3 regions of the Saccharothrix syringae genome follow, and region 2 is predicted to be linked to each of the others. Evidence: riboswitches for the same ligand, from Rfam matches in the RefSeq annotation. Region 2 holds a riboswitch; each other region holds the start of a gene.

Region 1 (3,268 bases), 800 kb from region 2:
CAGCGCCTTGACCCGCTCGATGGCCAGCCGCTCGATCACGTCGACGTTCTCGCAGCCGCCGTAGTAGCGCCGCCCCGGGTAGCCCTCGGCGTACTTGTTGGTCAGCACCGAGCCCTGCGCCTGGAGCACCGACACCGGCGTGAAGTTCTCGGAGGCGATCATCTCCAGCGTGCTCTGCTGCCGGTGCAGCTCGGCGGCGACGGCGTTCGCGACCTCCGGGTCGAACTCCGCGAGGGAGGTGGTGAAGTGCTCGGACATGTGGATCTTCTCCCTGGGTCAGCTGGATCGCTTGTAGAACGGCAGTGCGACGACCTCGACCGGCTCGTGCCTGCCCCGGACGTCGACGGACAGCTGCGTGCCCGGCGCGGCGTGGTCGGGTGCCACGTAGGCCATCGCCACGGAGTAGCCCAGGGTCGGCGACAGCGCGCCGCTGGTGACCTCGCCGACCGGGGTGCCCGCCGCGTCCAGCACCGGGTAGCCGTGCCGCGGCGCCCGGCGCGAGGTGGTCTTCAGGCCGACCAGGGTCGCGTCCACGCCCCGCTGCGCGACGGCGGCCAGCGCGTCGCGGCCGACGAAGTCCCCCGGCTTGTCGAGCTTGACCACCCGGCCGAGGTTCGCGTGGAACGGCGTGCGGTCGCGGCCCAGCTCGTTGCCGTACAGCGGCATGCCCGCCTCCAGGCGCAGCGTGTCGCGGCAGCCCAGGCCCGCGGGCCGCAGGTCGTGCGGCGCGCCCGCGGCCAGCAGCGCCCGCCACACCTCGACGGCGTCGCCGGGCGCGACGAACAGCTCGAAGCCGTCCTCGCCGGTGTAGCCGGTGCGGGCCAGCAGCGCGGGCCTGCCCGCCACCTCGGTCGGGTAGGAGGCGTAGTACTTGACCGTCGACAGGTCGGTGGGGGTGAGCCCTTCGAGGATCGCGGTCGCCTTCGGGCCCTGCACGGCCAGCAGCGCGTAGTCCGCGGACCGGTCCTCCACGGTCGCGTCGAAGCCCTCGGCCCGCTCGACCAGCGCCCCGTGCACCACGGCCGCGTTGGAGGCGTTGGCCACCACCAGGTACTCCTGCTCGCCGGTGCGGTAGACGATCAGGTCGTCGACCACGCCGCCGTCGGCCTCGCAGATCATCGTGTAGCGGGCGCGGCCGACGCCGATCGCGGAGGCGTGCCCGACCAGGGCGTGGTCCAGCGCGGCGCCCGCGGCGGGACCGGTGAGCACGATCTCGCCCATGTGCGTCAGGTCGAACAGGCCCGCCGACGCGCGCACCGCCCGGTGCTCGGCCAGCTCGCTGTCGTAGCGCAGCGGCATCCGCCAGCCCGCGAAGTCGGTGAACATGGCACCCAGCGCCTCGTGCTCGGCGTGCAGGGGCGTGCGGCGGCTTTCCATCGGGCGGGGTCCTCCCTGGGTGCGGGCATGCCGGTAGCGCCGACCGGTCGGGTCGGCGGGCACGTGAAGGATGACACGGTCCATCGGAGACTCCTCGTCGAGTGAGCCTCCCCCTCTGTCATGGGCCTGAGAGCTTCGCCGCTGCGCGGCTTGCACCGTGGGCGAGGCGCGCCGGGGCGCCTGCTTTCCAGAGTTGCCTTCGTCGGCGGTAGCTGTGCCTGAGAGATTCCGGGGAGGGGTTGCTCCTTCGGCGCCCCACCCGGGGTGGGGACTCTCCCGCGCGACGTCGACGGCCGTGTTCAGTTGGTACCGCCAGACGCTAGGCGGGCCCGGGGGCCCGGTCAACCCTGCTCACAGGGCCTTGCCCGCGTGGAGGCTCGCGACCACCCTGCGCTCGGCGATGAACGACACGAACGGGATCGTGCCCGCGAGCAGCACCAGGGCCGTGCCCTTGATCGACCAGCGGGCCTTGAGCGCCAGGTCGACGGTCAGCACCAGGTAGACCGCGTAGAGGAAGCCGTGCACGGGGCCGACGACCCGCATCATGCCGGCGCTGTCGCCCACGTACTTGACGAGCATGGCGACCACGAGCAGCAGCAGGCCGACGCCGACCACGTAAGCCATGAACCGGAACCTGGTCACCGCGCCGCTCATCGCCCTACCTTCGCCTCACCGCTGGTCCCGCGCGTGCAGCTCGGCGAGCATGCGGTTGTAGGCCGCCAGCTCGTCGTCCTCGTCGTGGTGCGCGGGTGCTCTTACGGGCTCAACGGTAACCACCGGCTCGACCGGCTCCGCGACCGACCCGCCCCCGGGCCTGTTCACGGGCTCCTCGGCGGTGCTCCCGGCGGTCTCGTCGGCGCTGTCGTCGGCCGCCTCCGCCCGGCGGCTCGCCTCCAACTTGCGGAAGCGCCACACCATGAACGCGGGGAACAGGCCGAACAGGGGCCACTGGAAGACGTAACCGAGGTTCTGGAACGTGCCGCCCGCGTGGGAGAACCGCTCCCACTGCCAGTAGGCGAGGCCGCAGCACACGACCAGGGAGACCACGCAGGTCAGCGCGATGGCGGCCCGCTTGGGGGTGATGGTGCCCGGCACGCCTCCAGGGTACTTCGCACCCCGGGCGACCCGGCGCGGCGGCTCACCGCCGCCCGGTCCCGCGCTCAGCCGATCCGCGCTCGACCGCCGCTCGATCCCTGCTCGATCCGGCCTGCTCGATCCGGCCTGCTCGATCCGGCCTGCTCGATCCGGGCCTGATCCCTGCTCGATCCGGCCCGCAGTCCCGCGATCCCGGGTTCCACGCCTCGGGTCCGCGCTCTCGGGCCGGTCTCGCATCTCACACTTCGGGCATCTCACACTTCGGGCGGCTCGCGCTGTCGAGCGAGCCACACCTCCGGGCGAGCCACACCTCCGGGCGAGGGCTCCTCCCACCGGAGCCCGCCCTCGGGCAGGGGCTCCTCGACCACAGGAGCCCGCCCCTCTCGTGCCGGACTAGGCGACGCCGTCCCGGCGTTGCCTCTGCAACCTGGCCACGCACCAGGCCGCCGCACTGCCCCGACGCAGGTGCTGGAGCACCGTCATCGGTCCGAGTCGACGACCGAGGTCGGCGGGCGTGAGCCCGGCCGCCCGGTAGTCCAGAGCGCGCTGGTCCAGCGGGCTGATGCCGGCGTCCCACCACTGCTCCGCCTCCGACAGGTCTCCCACCAGCTGCCAGTAGCTGGCCGCGGCCGCGAGCAGGGCCTCGGGCACCTCGGGTGCCCGCTTCCGCATCGCCGCCACGTAGGCGGGGTCCGCGGACTCGACCCGCATCAGGCCGCGGTGACCGCCGTTCGCCCGCTGCACGGGGATACCGGGGGACGGCGGGGCTTCCGCGAGCCACGCGTCCTTGATCCGG
Region 2 (3,268 bases):
CTCGGCACCGGAGATCGACGCGTTCTCCTTGAACAGCACGCCGATCGCGCCCGCCGTCAGCAGGAACCGCACGACGCCCTCGTCCGAGGCACCCGGCACGAACCGCGCGTAGTAGTGCAGCACCGCGGGCACGATGCCGGCCGCGCCGTTGGTCGGGGCGGTCACCACGCGGCCGCCCGCGGCGTTCTCCTCGTTGACGGCCAGGGCGAACAGCGTCACCCAGTCCATCACCCGCAGCGGGTCGGTGGCGTAGTGCTCGGCCGCCAGCCTGCCCCGCATCTCCGCGGCCCGCCGCCGGACCTTCAGGCCACCCGGCAGCACGCCGGTCTCCGTGCACCCCCGCTCCACGCAGTCCTGCATGACCTGCCAGATGTGCAGCAGGCCCGACCGCACCTCGGCCTCGTCCCGCCACGACCGCTCGTTGGCCAGCATCACCCCGCTGATCGGCAGCCCCGTCTCGCGGGTCCGCGCCAGCAGCTCGTCACCGGTCCGGAACGGGTGCGCGACCGGCGTCCGGTCCTCCTTGATCCGGTCCGCGCCGGTGGCCGTCTCGTCGACCACGAACCCGCCGCCGACCGAGTAGTACACCGCCGAGTCCACCACCTCGGCCCCCGCGTACGCGGTGAAGCTCATGCCGTTGGGGTGCAGGGGCAGCGACTTGCGGCGGTGCATGACCAGGTCGCCGTCCTCCGCGAAGGCGATCTCGCGCACCCCGCCCAGCCGCAGCCGGCCCGACGCCCGGACCTCGGCCACCCTCGCCTCGGCCGTCGACGGGTCGACCTCCTCCGGCCGGTGCCCCTCCAGGCCGAGCAGCACCGCCTTCGGGCTGCCGTGGCCGTGGCCGGTGGCGCCGAGCGAGCCGAACAGCTCCACCCGCACCCGGTCGACCGACGCGAGCACCGGCTCCAGCCGGGTCACGAACATCGCGGCCGCGCGCATCGGGCCGACCGTGTGCGAGCTCGACGGCCCGATCCCCACGGAGAACAGGTCGAACACGCTGATGGCCACGTCAGCCCTCGATCAGTTCCGCGTACTTCGCCGCGGTCAGCAACCCGGTGGCCTCCTCGACGGCCACCTTGAACAGCCAGCCCCGCCCGTACGGGTCGTTGTTGATCAGCGACGGGTCGGCGACCACGGCCGGGTTGACCTCGACGACCTCGCCGGTGACCGGCGCGTACAGCTCGCTGACCGACTTGGTCGACTCCAGCTCCCCGCACACCTCGCCGGAGGTCACCCGGGTGCCCACCACCGGCAGGTCCACGAACACGATGTCGCCCAGCGACCCCGCCGCGTACGCCGTGATGCCCACCGCCACCGGGTCCTGGGTGCCCGGCGCCCAGTCGACCCACTCGTGCTCGGGCGTGTACAGCAGCTTCTCCGGATTGGTCACGACAGCGCTCCCTGGGGTCTGGTCCTCGTAACCCCACTCTGTCCTGGTACCTGAGAGCTTCGCCGCGTCCCCGCCGGCCGAACCTTCGGGGACCACGACTTGCACCGTGGGTGCACGCCGGAACAACGCGTGCTTTCCAGAGTCGCCTCGCCCGAGCGGTTCTCGCTGCCTGAGAGTGTGCGGGGTGCTTGCTCCTTCGGCGCCCCGGTCGTGCCGAGGTCTCTCCCGCGCGGGTTCCGGCGCCTCCACGCGACGCCGCGGCCGATGTTCAGTTGGCCCTCGCACGCTAGGTGCCGACCGGGGCGGTGTCAACGCGACGGACGACTTGTCCTCCCGGCACAACGCGCACCCCGCCGCTTGGTGCCACGGGCACGATGACACCGCGAACGGGGTACCCGACCTTTGGTGCAACGACGGCTGAAGGAGCCCACCGTGCGGATCGCAGTTCCCCGCGAGATCAAGAACCACGAGTACCGCGTCGCGCTGACCCCGGCGGGCGCCCACGAGCTGACCGCGCGCGGCCACGACGTCTACGTGGAGGCGGGCGCGGGGCTCGGTTCCGCCATCCCCGACGAGGAGTACCTGGCCGCCGGCGCGAAGGTGCTGGCGAGCGCCGACGACGTGTGGACCGAGGGCGAGCTGGTGCTCAAGGTCAAGGAGCCCATCGCCGAGGAGTACTCGCGGCTGCGCAAGGGCCAGGTCCTGTTCACCTACCTGCACCTGGCCGCCGACCGGCCGCTGACCGAGGCGCTGCTGGCCTCGGGCACCACGGCCATCGCCTACGAGACCGTGCAGACCGCGAACGGCGCGCTGCCGCTGCTGGCCCCGATGTCCGAGGTCGCGGGCAGGCTGGCACCGCAGGTGGGCGCGTTCGCGCTGATGAGGCCGTCCGGCGGCCGGGGCGTGCTGCCCGGCGGCGTGCCCGGCGTGCACCCGGCGCGCGTGGTCGTGATCGGCGGCGGCGTGGCGGGCCTGAACGCGGCCACCATCGCCGCGGGCATGGGCTCCGACGTGGAGATCCTGGACACCAACGTCGACCGGCTGCGGCACGTCGACGCCCTGTTCCAGGGCCGGCTGCGCACGGTCACCTCCACCCGCTACGCGGTCGAGCAGGCCGTGCGCGAGGCGGACCTGGTCATCGGCGCGGTGCTGGTGCCCGGCGCGAAGGCGCCGAAGCTGGTGTCCAACGAGCTGGTGGCGCAGATGAAGCCCGGCTCGGTGCTGGTCGACATCGCCATCGACCAGGGCGGCTGCTTCGCCGACTCGCGGCCGACCACGCACGCCGACCCGACCTACCGGGTGCACGACTCGGTCTTCTACTGCGTGGCCAACATGCCGGGCGCGGTGCCGCGCACCTCGACCTACGCGCTGACCAACGTGACCCTGCCCTACGCGGTGGCGCTGGCCGACCGGGGCTGGCGGGCGGCGCTGGACGCCGACCCGGCGCTGGCCCTGGGGCTGAACACCCACGAGGGCGCGCTGACCAACCTGCCCGTGGCGCAGGCCCACGACATGGCGCACACCGCGATCTGACCAGGGAATGGAGAGGGCCCCGCTCACGTGCTGTGAGCGGGGCCCTCGTCGTGAGAGGCGGCCCGCTCAACCAGCCTGGGGGTCACTGGGAGCGGGCCGCGAGACCAAGCTTAGCCGGAGTTCCGGGTTCGTGCCCAGCGGGCGTACCGGGCCGGCCCACTTTTTCCGCTCCCGGGACTACTTTGCGTGTGCTCGGCTGAAGCGAAAGAGTGAATTCCACCGGTAACGGGTAAGTCACGACGCCCGGGCGGCCGATGCACAGGGCAGGGACCCCGGTCACTACTCAGCGGGGTCGCCCCTTCCGCGGCACCTCGCCGCGCCGCCTCGCGATCGGAGCACCGATGG
Region 3 (3,268 bases), 1.1 Mb from region 2:
TGGACGGGATCAGGCACACGTCGCGGTCGGCGTTGCCGTTGGCGCGGTGGTAGGCGCGGATGGCCAGCAGGCCCGCGAACTCGCCCTGGCTGCCCGCGTTGGGCTGCAGCGACACCGCGTCGTAGCCGGTGACCTCGGCCAGCCACCGCTCCAGGTCGGCGATCAGCTCCAGGTAGCCGGCGGCGTCCTCGACCGGCGCGAACGGGTGCAGCTCGGCGAACTCCGGCCAGGTGACCGGCTCCATCTCGGCCGTGGCGTTGAGCTTCATCGTGCACGAGCCCAGCGGGATCATGCTGCGGTCCAGCGCCACGTCCTTGTCCGACAGCGACCGCAGGTAGCGCAGCAGCGCGGTCTCCGAGCGGTGGGTGTGGAACACCGGGTGGGTCAGGTAGTCGGAGGTGCGGCGCAGGTCGGCGGGGATGCCGTCGGCGGTGTCGGCGTCCAGGCCGTCCACGTCGGCCACGGTGACGCCGAACGCCTGCCACACCAGCCGCAGGTGCTCGCGCGTGGTGGTCTCGTCGCAGGAGATGGAGACGACGTCGTCGTCCACCCGCCACAGGTTCACGCCCAGCTCGCGCGCCGCGGCCACGACCTCGGCGGCCCGGCCCTCGACGCGGGCGCGCACGGTGTCGAAGAACTCGCCGTGCACCACCTCGACCCCGGCCTCGCACAGGCCGGCGGCCAGCACGGTGGCCATGCGGTGGGCGCGCGTCGCGATGGCCCGCAGGCCCTCGGGACCGTGGTAGACGGCGTACATCGAGGCGATCACGGCCAGCAGGACCTGCGCGGTGCAGATGTTGCTGGTCGCCTTCTCGCGGCGGATGTGCTGCTCGCGCGTCTGGAGCGCCAGCCGGTAGGCGGGGTTGCCGTCGGCGTCCACGGACACGCCGACCAGGCGGCCGGGGAGCTGGCGCTCCAGGCCCTGGCGGACGGCCATGTAACCGGCGTGGGGCCCGCCGAAGCCCATCGGCACGCCGAAGCGCTGGGTGGTGCCGACCACGACGTCCGCGCCGATCTCGCCCGGCGGGCGCAGCAGCGCCAGCGCCAGCAGGTCGGCGGCGACGACGGCCTGCGCGCCGGCCCGGTGGATCTCCTCGATCAGGCCCGCGTGGTCGCGGACCACGCCGGACGCGCCGGGGTAGGACAGCAGCACGCCGAAGAAGTCGCCGCCCAGGCCGAGGCCCTCCAGGCCCTGCGACAGGTCGGCGGTGACGACCTCGATGCCCAGCGGCTCGGCGCGGGTCTCGATGACCGCGAGCGTCTGCGGCAGCGTGTCGGCGTCGACCACGAACTTGTTCGACTTGGCCCGGCCGGCGCGGCGCACGAGCGTCATCGCCTCGGCGGCGGCCGTGGACTCGTCCAGCATGGAGGCGTTGGCCACGGGCAGGCCGGTCAGGTCGCCGACCACGGTCTGGAAGTTCAGCAGGGCTTCGAGCCTGCCCTGGGAGATCTCCGGCTGGTAGGGCGTGTAGGCGGTGTACCAGGCCGGGTTCTCCAGCACGTTGCGGCGGATCACCGGCGGCGTGGTGGTGCCGTAGTAGCCGAGGCCGATCATCTGGGTCATCGGGCGGTTGCGGGCCGCCAGGGCGCGCAGCTCGGCCAGTGCCTCGGTCTCGGTGGCCGGCGCGGGCAGGTCCAGCACCAGGTCGCGCTCGCGGATCGAGTCGGGCACGGCGTGCTGGGCCAGCTCCTCCAGGGAGCCGACGCCGATCACGTCGAGGATGCGCGCCAGCTCCGCGGGCCGCGGGCCCACGTGCCGGTCGGCGAAGGGGGTGCCGTGCTCAAGAGCGGCGAGGGGGATGCGGTCCTGCGTCATAAAGGCGCCTCCTGGGCTACGGGCACACTTCTGCCGTTGCCCTCCCCCTCTGTCTCCTGCCCGAGGTCGGGCGCCTGAGAGCTTCACCCGGCTGACACCGGGTTTGCACCGTCGGCGGGGTCGGAAACCGACCCGCTTTCCAGAGGCGTCTCACCCGCGCGGTCCTTGCGCCTGAGAGGTTCCGGGGAGGATTTGCTCCTTCGGCGCCGAGACTGGCTCGGACTCTCCCGCGCGGGATAAAGCGACTACCCGCGAATCGTACCTGGTAGGACCACCGCCGGTCCCCCCTGCGCGACGTGGATCTCATTGTTCGGGGCGGTCGGCGTTTGAACGGGTTTCGCGGCGGGCACCAGAGGGGTACCGGGCTGTAGCGCGCCCTCGACGCCCCGTGCCCGGAGCGCTTCCCCCCGGGTGCCCCCTTCGCCTGGCCCCCGGCCCTCAGCCGATGGCGCGGGTGCGCCGGCGGCGGGACAGCTCGTCGTCCGGGTTGGGCACGATCTCGGCGCCGTCCGCGCGCTCGGCGGGGAACTCGTGGATGGTGCCGCTGATCTCCCGCATGGCGCCGCTGACCGCGATGCCGAACACCCCCTGGCCGCCCTGGAGCAGGTCGACGACCTCCTCGGGCGAGGTGCACTCGTAGACGGTGGTGCCGTCGCTGAACAGCGTGATGCGGGCCAGGTCCTGCACGCCGCGGCGGCGCAGGTGGTCGACCGCCACCCGGATGTTCTGGAGCGAGACGCCGGTGTCCAGCAGCCGCTTGACGACCTTGAGGACCAGGATGTCCTTGAACGAGTACAGCCGCTGGCTGCCGGAGCCGTGCGCACTCCTTATGGTCGGGCTGACCAGGCCGGTGCGCGCCCAGTAGTCCAGCTGGCGGTAGGTGATGCCCGCGATCTGGCACGCGGCCGGGCCGCGGTACCCGACGAGTTCGTCCGGCAGCGAGGAGTCCGGGAACAGCTCGCCCTGTTCGCCGGAGCCGGACCCGGCCCGGATGATGGGCGCTTCCTCGACCACGCCTGCCTCCCCTCGGTCCGGCCACGACGACCGGCGACCAACGTGAAGCCGCCGCGGTGCCCGAATCACACCGTGGCAATTCACCTGAGCTCGACGGTAAGACCGCCTAGGGGGCAGGTCAACGCGACGCGCTGGGCGTGTCTGACCTCAACGTGAGGTAGAGGTTGAGAGAGTCGACCGACGTACGCCATTCGGGTGACGTTTAGTGATCGTTTAGCCGACCAGTGCTGACGTTGTGTAATCCGGACGTGTGACACCGAGGGGGTGGCACGCGGGGTTGATCCACAACGCACCGCACACGCCTACGAGGGGCTGGGACCACCGGTCGCGCCTCTCGTAGGTGTTACCCGCCCGCGGCGGGTGGAGGTCGGCCGCGCGAGGTTTGGCGGTGGGGGCGGGGGTGCGCTCCCGGTGGGGTCATCCGGTCACGATCGGGTC

What was found. Region 2 has a riboswitch for glycine ahead of gcvH (glycine cleavage system protein GcvH). Riboswitches for the same ligand answer to the same signal wherever they lie in the genome.
Region 1: it holds a riboswitch for glycine, as region 2 does, so the genes downstream of both, gcvT (glycine cleavage system aminomethyltransferase GcvT) here and gcvH (glycine cleavage system protein GcvH) in region 2, are expected to answer to the same signal.
Region 3: it holds a riboswitch for glycine, as region 2 does, so the genes downstream of both, gcvP (aminomethyl-transferring glycine dehydrogenase) here and gcvH (glycine cleavage system protein GcvH) in region 2, are expected to answer to the same signal.

What each region holds. Positions count from the first base shown of each region.
Region 1 covers NZ_CP034550.1:9,157,132-9,160,399, forward strand. The annotation lists gene glyA (serine hydroxymethyltransferase) at 1-258, opposite strand, end outside; gene gcvT (glycine cleavage system aminomethyltransferase GcvT) at 277-1,377, opposite strand; glycine riboswitch at 1,486-1,573, opposite strand; glycine riboswitch at 1,575-1,666, opposite strand; gene EKG83_RS38255 (DUF3817 domain-containing protein) at 1,729-2,031, opposite strand; gene EKG83_RS38260 (hypothetical protein) at 2,047-2,472, opposite strand; gene EKG83_RS38265 (hypothetical protein) at 2,866-3,268, opposite strand, start outside.
Region 2 covers NZ_CP034550.1:9,957,031-9,960,298, forward strand. The annotation lists gene EKG83_RS42000 (L-serine ammonia-lyase) at 1-1,008, opposite strand, end outside; gene gcvH (glycine cleavage system protein GcvH) at 1,010-1,390, opposite strand; glycine riboswitch at 1,537-1,628, opposite strand; gene ald (alanine dehydrogenase) at 1,823-2,923, shown strand; gene EKG83_RS42015 (hypothetical protein) at 3,265-3,268, shown strand, end outside.
Region 3 covers NZ_CP034550.1:8,875,500-8,878,767, forward strand. The annotation lists gene gcvP (aminomethyl-transferring glycine dehydrogenase) at 1-1,816, opposite strand, end outside; glycine riboswitch at 1,966-2,056, opposite strand; gene EKG83_RS36905 (MerR family transcriptional regulator) at 2,255-2,830, opposite strand.